DNA from 3 places in the Sporosarcina sp. P20a genome. Region 3 is predicted to be linked to each of the others. Evidence: riboswitches for the same ligand, from Rfam matches in the RefSeq annotation. Region 3 holds a riboswitch; each other region holds the start of a gene.

Region 1 (3,219 bases), on a different contig from region 3:
AAAACAATAACCTAAAACTAATCCGCTTGAAGTTCAATAAAAAGTTGTTCTTAGCAATCCTATTTGTCGGATTTCCGAGCTTCCTTTCCGAGTTGGGGATTTCCTTCTTTACCATTACACATAATATTGCGTTCGAACGGATGGCCGGTACGGAAGGTGTTGCTGCGTTCTCTATTTTGAACTATGTACACAGTGTCATGCTGATGCTATTCCTCGGAATGGGGGGGGCGATTCAGCCACTGATTAGTTATTATCAAGGCTCTGGCAACCGAGCAAGGATGAAGGAAACCGTAAAAAAGGCCACCCTCACTGTCGTCATCGCCGGCGCTGTGTTCTTCCTCGTCGGACAATTTGCAGCAGGCGCTATCGTATCGATTTTCGGAGACTTCCCACAAGCCGTCAGAGATTTGGCTACTACTGGAATTAATCTATTCTTCTTTGCCTATTTGTTCACAGGTACGAACTTTGTCATGATGACCTTTTATCAGTCTGTCGGTAATGTGCGAATGGCCACCTGGATCACCGCTTCACGCGAAATCATTGTCATGTTAATTTTCTTGATGATCTTACCTCGCTTCTTTGGATTGAACGGTATTTGGTTGTCCATTCCAGCTTCTGAGCTTGTCGTATTTGTTGGTGTTTATTTATATCAAAGGAATGCTACTCGACATTCACTAATCAGCTAGGCATTAATCTATAAAACAGTATGGAAACATATATCGACGCCCGTTCCGTAGAATTAGTGTGATTCCGTGTCGTAGTGGCGGTGTAGCACTATTTTTGTTCCTTTCATAAATAAGAGTGATATACTGAAAGAGCAACTGAATATCGTGTTAGAGATAGGTGCGTTTATTTTTCTTAAACGCTTAAAAGGGAAATCGGTGAAAAACCGATGCTGTCCCGCAACTGTGAGTTGGAGTATAATTCGTTACCACTGTTTCACCGCAAGGGAAATGGGAAGGTGAATTATACGTTGAAGACGAGCCAGGAGACCTGCCTAGATCAGTACACACCAATACCCTACGCGGATAGGAGGTGTCAAGTGCGGCTTATGAAAAATCATACACAAGCCGACGTACGAAAAAACGGAATCAGGACATTCATTAGGTGGCTTCGATACAGTTTCTATCGATCCAACGTATATGTATTTCCTGCCGAACCGTTTAATTCGTCATGGCTTCCCACTTAACATCCTTCCAGGTATTTACCGGACGGATGTTTTTTCATGTCAACGAACCAATACAAACACGATGAGGAGAATGAATTATGCACAACCAAACAATCGAGGACTTTACAAACTTATTAAAGGATACACTGATGGCGGAACGAGTGAGCACTCACTCTACCCCCCTTCCCATACTAGTAAAAGATGTAAAGAAACAGATTTCCGAAGATCCCGCTAATAACTCAGCAGAAAAAGCTAAACAATTGGCTAATTTAGATAAAGCATATCAAATCGTAGTAGGTGAATTAGTAGGTAGTAACTAATTCGTAATAGAACACCCCTGACTTCAATATGTCAGGGGTGTTACTGTGTTATAAAGAATCTTTAATCACACGCTTATAATTCAATACGGAAAGCAAACCAAATATAGAATAAAGCGCTGTGTAGATGAACATCACAATAATCGTTGGTGTCAGCATTTCAGTACCGAATAAGAACCAGCCGGATTTCACCGCGAAATAGCTGTGGAAGAGACCAACGACTAACGGAATACCGAAATTAAATAACTGCTTTTGTTGAACCCCTTTTAGCAAATCTGTTTGTGTATAGCCCAGTTTACGAAGAATAGTGTAGTTCGATTTTTCATCTTCACTTTCGTCCATTTGTTTAAAGTATAAGATGCAGCCAGAAGTGACAAGAAAAGCGAGGCCAAGGAATCCCACGATGAACATGATCATGCCTGCACCTTGCATTTGTTTCGTTCTTTCCTCAAATTTCGATTCATGTCCTACCCAGTCGTTTATTCCCAACACATTAAATATATCATTCGCTTTTTCTAGATCATTCTCATTCTCGATATCTACTCCATGATACTCAGTAAATTCGGATGCTATAGAAGAATCATTATCTACATTCATTTTCTGGAATACTTGATCATCCACTACCGCGACAACAAAAGCATAGGTCACACGCGTCGGAAGAACGGCAACCCTTTCTGTCCCTTTCAGTGTCAGATCATAGATATGCTCTTTGCCTTGAAATACGACTTGCTGATTCGCTTGGAATTTCATGAAGTTTTCCGTCAAACTATCGGAGTTGACAAAGAGCACTTCCTTTTCTGCTACGTCTATCTCCGACAACCCTTCATCACTAATGACGATCATTTCTGTATCGGTATAACTCACATCTTGACTATCCCCAACCGGAATAGATAGAACTCTCGATAAATCAACAGGTGTAGTCAATAGATCAATAGCTGTCTCTGTAAAGGCGATGCCTTTACTTTCAAGCGCCTCTGTAAATTCCATTGCACGTGTAGTATCAGGAATGGTAAAGTCAGCGGGAATAGTTCGCTCTACTGATTTCTCTACTGAGTAATACGAGATATAACTTAACGAAAGTAATGCTATAGATAGCGCAGATAACGATGTAATAATCATTAATAGAAAAGAGTTCGATTTCATTCGAAACATAATCGAAGAGAGCGATAGTACGTCGTTAATGTTCAAATATCCCCCTTTACGTTTACGAATCAGGTTAAAGATAAAGCTGACCGATCCTTTGTAAAATAAATACGTTCCTACAATCACAGAAGCAAGTATGATAATCATCACTAGAAATAGCTGATTAATGAGCAACATACTACTAAATAGTCGGGCTGATAAATAATAGCCAAATATTATGAGGAGAATACCGAACACACCGATGACCGCTTGAAATACTGTCATCTTTTTCACTCGTTGTTGCGTCACAGTAGTCACACGGAACAAAGACAATATACTTTGTCGTTTAATGAATATCGCATTCATAATCAAAATCAATACAAAGATTGCCGCAAATACGGCCAGCGTTTGAAGTAATGCCTCTGAAGAGAAACGTAATGTCGCAACATCCGTTACACCAGTGACCTTAAATAGAACCAGCATGAGTAATCGGGACATTGAAAAGCCTAAGAATATCCCTACAACGAGGGAACCGACGTATAACATAAAATTCTCGACACTTAAAATACGAAAAACGGTTCCTTTCGTCATCCCAATCAATTGAAATAATCC
Region 2 (3,219 bases), on a different contig from region 3:
CACGCGTAGGAACTGGTAACGTAGCAGGGGTAGCCCTTGCGATCGGAATCGGTGGACCTGGTGCAGTATTTTGGATGTGGGTTATCGCAATCATTGGGATGGCGACAGCATTCATTGAAAGTACATTGGCGCAAGTATATAAAGTGAAAGACGGTGATACTTTCCGCGGAGGGCCCGCATATTACATGCAAAAAGCACTCGGCTGGCGGAAACTTGGAATTGTCTTCGCGATTTTATTGACGATGTGTTTTGGATTTATTTTTAACGCAGTGCAATCGAACACAATCAGTCAATCGTTCACGGATGTATTCGGCATTCCACATTGGGCTGTAGGAGTTGGACTAATTGTCCTGACGGCAGTGATCGTCTTTGGCGGTGTGCAACGTATTGTTAAAGTAACACAGACAATCGTTCCTGTAATGGCAACATTTTATATTATCGTGGCATTGTATATTGTGATATTAAACATCACAGAAGTTCCGGCGATGATCGCATTAATTGTTGAGCACGCATTCGGTATTAAAGAAATCATGGGTGGCGGAATCGGTATGGCTATGATGCAAGGTGTACGCCGAGGTCTGTTCTCCAATGAAGCAGGTATGGGTAGTGTGCCAAACGCAGCAGCCACAGCGAACGTATCGCACCCAGCAAAACAAGGACTAGTACAATCATTAGGAGTATTTTTCGATACCATCATCATCTGTTCGGCAACTGCCTTCATTATCTTACTTGGTGGCTTGTACCAATCAGGCGAAACAAACGGTATCTTATTGACACAAGCATCCATGGAAGTACACGTAGGCGCATGGGCACCATACTTCATCGCTGTCGCTATCATGTTCTTCGCCTTCAGTTCCATCATCGGTAACTACTATTATGGTGAAACGAACATCGAATTCATCAACGCCAACGTCATGTGGAAACGAATCTACCAAGTACTCGTACTCGCCATGGTCTTTTTCGGAGCCGTTGCAAAAGTACAAATAGTCTGGGACATGGCCGACCTATTCATGGGACTAATGGCCATCATCAACCTAGTCGTCATTCTACTCCTAGGCAAAATCGCCTTCAAGGTACTCGACGACTTCACCAAACAACGAAAAGCCGGCAGAAACCCCGTCTTCAAATCAGCCAGCATCCCTGGCCTAAAAGGCGCAGAATGTTGGGAAGAAACAGCTGAAAGAGCAGAAGATCGTTTGTGATATTGATAGATAATATCAGGCTTTTCAAGTTGTGAACTCTGGCCTTACGTTCTTGAGACTTTGAACTGGTACTAAAAATACAGTGAAGTTTCTAGGTGGTCTACGTTAGAAAGTAGGATTGTAGCGGAAGCAGGGGGCGACTCCGGGAGGATCAGCGTGAGTCTGAGACCCTGGACAGGTGCCTTAATTTCTGCAAAGTACACAGAAATACGGCAAAGCGAACCCTTCGCTGTTCGCTTGGCTCAGGCCACGCCCTCCGGAAAGCGTCCCCCTGCTGAAGCGGAAATCCCTTCTCCTCACTAATTTCACTATCTAATTAAAACGTTCACACAAACAATTTAGTCAAGAAGTAAAAAGTTTGATATACTATAAAATACTGAATAAGAAAAATCGAATCGTAGTTCAGAAGAAGGATTCTGAACATCGGTTCGATTTTTGTTTTGCATGTTTGAACACAACATGTTAGGGTTATATATGAATCAACACACTATATATAGTGTATAACAGCAATTAGATGAATTGGTACCCACCACGTTTAAAAGGGAATCCGCCATGAACGGAGCTGCCCCCGCAACTGAGGGCACGGACGACTATCTTATAAAACCACTGCTACGGCGGGAAGGAAAGATGGAAGAACGATGTGCCAGCCAGTAGACCTGCCAGTCATCTCAGCAAAACATTCTTCGGGGTTGGAGAGTGAAAGCACAAAGCAGTCTTTTTTCAGTCTGCCTAAAACTTTCCGCAATCTACTAATCGTCAATTGACGACTCCCGAATTTATCGGGAGTTTTTTTATTTAGTACATAACCGAATTAATTAACTAAAGGGAGCGGATATAATGGCTATTATTCAAGAATCTGTGGGACTTAATTTATTGATGGAAAACTTACAAGAGGAATTCGGCAAGAAGCAAATAGAACCGTTGATCGAAGCGAGTGAGAAATTCCAGGAGCGTCACCCCGCGAGCTCAGCAACTGAGTGGACGAACGCAATGGTGCTGGAGTCTTTAAGCCGTATTGATGAAGCGAATGCGTATTGGACGTTTGTAGCGGCGCGTATTTATTTATTCGACGTCTATGCAAAGCAAAAAGCATTGCGTGGAGCGGATGTCTATACCGATTTTGCGAAAAATGTAGAACGCTTGGTGGAACAAGGTTTATATACACCTGTTTTGACTGAAAAGTACAGCCAGGACGAGCTTCAGGAAATTGGTAAGCTACTTGACCCTTCTCGTGACCTATTATTCACATATATCGGTTTGAAAACATTGGTAGACCGCTACGTAACCGTAAACTTTAAGAAACAGTCCGTAGAGCTTCCGCAAGAGCGCTGGTTGATCATCGCGATGACGTTAATGCAAGACGAAACAGTAGACCGTATTCATAAAGTCGGCGAAGCGTATTGGGCGATGAGCAACTTGTACATGACGGTGGCGACGCCTACATTGTCGAACGCAGGCAAGATGCACGGTCAGCTATCGAGCTGCTTTATTGATACAGTAGATGATTCACTGCAAGGGATTTACAACAGCAACACCGATATCGCGAACTTGTCGAAATTCGGTGGCGGTATCGGCGTCTATATGGGGAAAGTTCGTTCTCGCGGTGCATCGATCCGTGGTTTCGAGGGTGCGTCAAGCGGTGTTCTTCCTTGGATTAAACAGCTGAACAACACAGCAGTCAGTGTCGATCAACTCGGTCAACGTCAAGGTGCCGTAGCCGTTTATCTCGACGTATGGCATCAAGACATCTTCACGTTCCTCGACCTCAAGCTTAATAACGGGGATGACCGTTTACGCGCACATGACATTTTCACAGGCGTATGCTTGCCGGACTTGTTCATGGAGAAAGTCGAGTCCCGTGAAGACTGGCATTTATTCGATCCACATGAAGTCCGCACGAAAATGGGTTATTCATTGGAAGATTTCTATGATGAAACTAAAGGGCAAGGAACATTCCGCGAGAAGTATGAAGAATGTGTTCGCAATGAAGATTTATCAAGAGAGACGGTTTCGGCGA
Region 3 (3,219 bases):
ATGAACTTGTGTCGTATCCTCCACTGAAGCAGTAGATACGCGGAATGCATTAACAGCCCAATCTAGATAGTGTTTCCATTCTGTTTTCTTCAATGGTAGACCTTCGCGAAGTGCTGGCTCGTCGACTTGGATCATATGAATACCAGCTGCCTCAAGCGCTTCGATTTCCTTACGCAAAGCAAGTGCGATTTGGTTTGTCACTTCTTCTCTGGACAAGTCATCACGAACGAATGACCAATTTAAAATGGTTACAGGCCCTGTAAGCATTCCTTTTACTTCATGATCAGTAAGAGATTTCGCGTAAACAGATTCTTCAACAGTCATTGGCTTCGTGAACGCAACATCTCCAAAGATAATTGGTGGCTTAACACAACGTGAACCGTAGGATTGTACCCATGCTTTTTCAGTAAAGACAAAGCCGTCTAACTTTTCACCGAAATATTCCACCATGTCCGTACGTTCAAATTCACCATGCACCAAGACATCAAGTCCCAAGTCCTCTTGAATATCAATCCATTCTTTAATTTCAGCATGAACGAAGTCTTTGTATTGCTGATTCGTAATTTCGCCTTTTCTCCATTTATTCCGTGTAGCCCGTACTTCTGGTGTTTGTGGGAAACTACCGATTGTAGTAGTGGGAAGGAGCGGCAATTGGAATTTTTCCTGTTGCTTTACTTTACGCTCCGCAAATGGAAGATTCCGCTTACTATCAGAAAGTAGACTTCCGGAAGTCGCTTCACGGACTTCTTTATTATTGCGTGCGGGAAGGGCGTTAAATGCAGTCAATGCTGCTTCACTGTTTTCAAATACATTAGTGAATTTTTCTTTTCCGTATTGTAGAGCTGTTTGAATAGCTTTTATTTCTTGCAACTTCTCGTCGGCGAATGCTAATGCGTTCAAGATAGTTGGATCTAGTTTCTGTTCCGAGCGAGTCGTCACAGGTGAGTGGAGCAAGCTGCATGAAGGTTGAATCCACAATTTATCAAGTGAGACTTGCTGATGGATAGTTTCAGCCAATGTTAGTTTTTCATGTAAATTTGATCGCCATACGTTTCGTCCATCTATAATCCCTGCTGCAAGCACTTTGTCTCCAGGGAAACCATATTGCTTCAGATTTTCCAGATTTTTCTCGAGCCCGTGGACGAAATCGAGCCCGATAGCTGCAACTGGTAACGCGATTGTTTCTGTATAATGTTCTACTGAATCGAAATATGTCTGTAGAAGAATGTTCAGTCCGCTCAGATTCTTCGTCAGCTGTGAATAAATTTCTGTAACGGTCTTCATTTCATCTGAGCTAATCGATGTACATAGAATAGGCTCGTCGATTTGAACCCATTGTACACCTTCATCCTGTAATTCCTTTAGTACTCTTTGATAAAGTGGAATCAGTTGTAGGATGATGGATGGTACATCTTTATCTTCAAACCCTTTAGATAATTTAAGTAATGTATAGGGGCCAAGTAGAACAGGTTTACCTTCAATACCTAGTTCTTTCTTTGCTTCACGATATGCAGCTAGTGGTTTGTTTTCAGTCAGTTCAAAACGCTGACGTTCGTATTCTGGCACGATATAGTGATAGTTCGTATTGAACCATTTTGTCATTTCGGAAGCGACTGCCTCGTCATTACCGCGAGCCATCGAAAAGTATGTCGAAGTAGAAACTTGTCCGCCTTTCCAGTTATAACGTGAAGGAATAATTCCGAACATCGCAGACGTATCCAGTACGCGATCGTACAATGTAAAGTCGCCTACAGCAATGACATCAACCCCAGCATCTTGCTGTTTCTTCAAGTTCGCTAAGCGAATCTCTTTCGTTGTTTGAAGAAGCTCATCTTCTGAAATCTTCTTTGCCCAAAATGCCTCAAGTGCACGTTTCCATTCACGATTTTCACCTATTACGGGATAGCCCGCTATACTGCTTTTTACCATGGATAATTTCCCCCTTAAAATTTTTTGCAATAAAAAAACATTTCTAGGGGAAATGTTAGAAATGCGAGTACATATAAAATAACATGCTATAAATAACATGCGTTTATAGACTGCGTCTGTCTAACACTTCCCTATTCACCGTAGGATTAAGCGTCATGAAAAATAGGCAGGTGTCTGGCTGGACGCATCAGCGTCTTCACAGTGGCGGGACCGCTCCGAGGAAAGGATTCCCTTTTAAGAAATGAAAGTATTTTCATTCCACCTACTTTTCAAACTATTCAATTCAGATGATTGTCTCTAAAGCTATCACATGCAAAATAGTGTGTCAACTTGCTATCAGAATTTAATCAAGGATACTTTTTTTAAAAAATAGTGGACTTAAATAATGAAACGGAATAGTAGCTCTACTGTTATATAACTGTTGAAAATAGCGCGTGTCAAATCCAAATAGCTATGATGTGAAAATTTTCACAATTCAGTTGAAAGTAAACTAGACTTTAGGTATGATATGTACTAACACGTCTTCAATCGAAGAAGTCATTCGTCTTTTATGTGTCGATTTTTGATCGACAGGCTATGGGGTGTTGCCGAATACTAGACGATGATAGGTGTTCATCGCTATATGTTATACAACAGAATAGCGCAAAAAATATTAAGGGGTGGCTTTTATCCATGACAAACTATGAAAAAGTAGGTAAATTGCAAGTCGCAACAGAACTATATAACTTCGTTAAAGAAGAAGTTCTTCCGGGCTTAGAAATTCAAAATGAACAATTTTGGACAAACTTTGATTCGCTCATTCATGAACTTACTCCTGAAAACAAAGCGCTATTAGAAAAACGCGATGAATTGCAAAAGACCATTAGCGAATGGCACCAAAATAATAAAGGCGAGATTGATTTCGCTAAATATAAAGAGTTTTTACAAGAGATTGGCTATTTAGAGCCAGTTCCTGAAGACTTCAAAGTGACAACAGCTAACGTTGACAATGAAGTCGCAAACCAAGCAGGCTCACAATTGGTAGTACCGATTGATAATGCTCGTTATGCATTAAATGCAGCGAATGCTAGATGGGGAAGTCTGTACGATGCACTTTACGGATCGAATGTAATTAGTGATGAAGCGGGTGCTGAAGCTGGTGTTCAATACAATCCGATTCGTGGACAGAAGGTTATTGATTTTGCGAAGAACTTATTAGATCAAGCAGCGCCTTTAGCTGAGGGTTCTCATGCAGAGGTAACAGCTTATAAAATTGTAGAAGGCAAACTTCAAATGAAGCTTGAAAGCGGT

What was found. A riboswitch is a leader RNA that binds a small molecule or an ion and turns the genes downstream of it on or off. The one in region 3 is predicted to bind cobalamin.
Region 1: linked by a shared signal. The riboswitch ahead of CSV72_RS06680 (hypothetical protein) and the one ahead of metE (5-methyltetrahydropteroyltriglutamate--homocysteine S-methyltransferase) in region 3 are both predicted to bind cobalamin.
Region 2: linked by a shared signal. The riboswitch ahead of CSV72_RS11080 (ribonucleoside-diphosphate reductase subunit alpha) and the one ahead of metE (5-methyltetrahydropteroyltriglutamate--homocysteine S-methyltransferase) in region 3 are both predicted to bind cobalamin.

What each region holds. Positions count from the first base shown of each region.
Region 1 is NZ_PDYT01000004.1:70,346-73,564, reverse strand. Features, by position in the region: gene CSV72_RS06685 (MATE family efflux transporter) at 1-686, shown strand, start outside; cobalamin riboswitch at 825-1,015, shown strand; gene CSV72_RS06680 (hypothetical protein) at 1,267-1,488, shown strand; gene CSV72_RS06675 (FtsX-like permease family protein) at 1,537-3,219, opposite strand, start outside.
Region 2 is NZ_PDYT01000013.1:7,960-11,178, forward strand. Features, by position in the region: gene CSV72_RS11075 (alanine/glycine:cation symporter family protein) at 1-1,202, shown strand, start outside; cobalamin riboswitch at 1,705-1,880, shown strand; gene CSV72_RS11080 (ribonucleoside-diphosphate reductase subunit alpha) at 2,040-3,219, shown strand, end outside.
Region 3 is NZ_PDYT01000005.1:58,851-62,069, reverse strand. Features, by position in the region: gene metE (5-methyltetrahydropteroyltriglutamate--homocysteine S-methyltransferase) at 1-1,929, opposite strand, end outside; cobalamin riboswitch at 2,078-2,210, opposite strand; gene CSV72_RS07310 (malate synthase G) at 2,602-3,219, shown strand, end outside.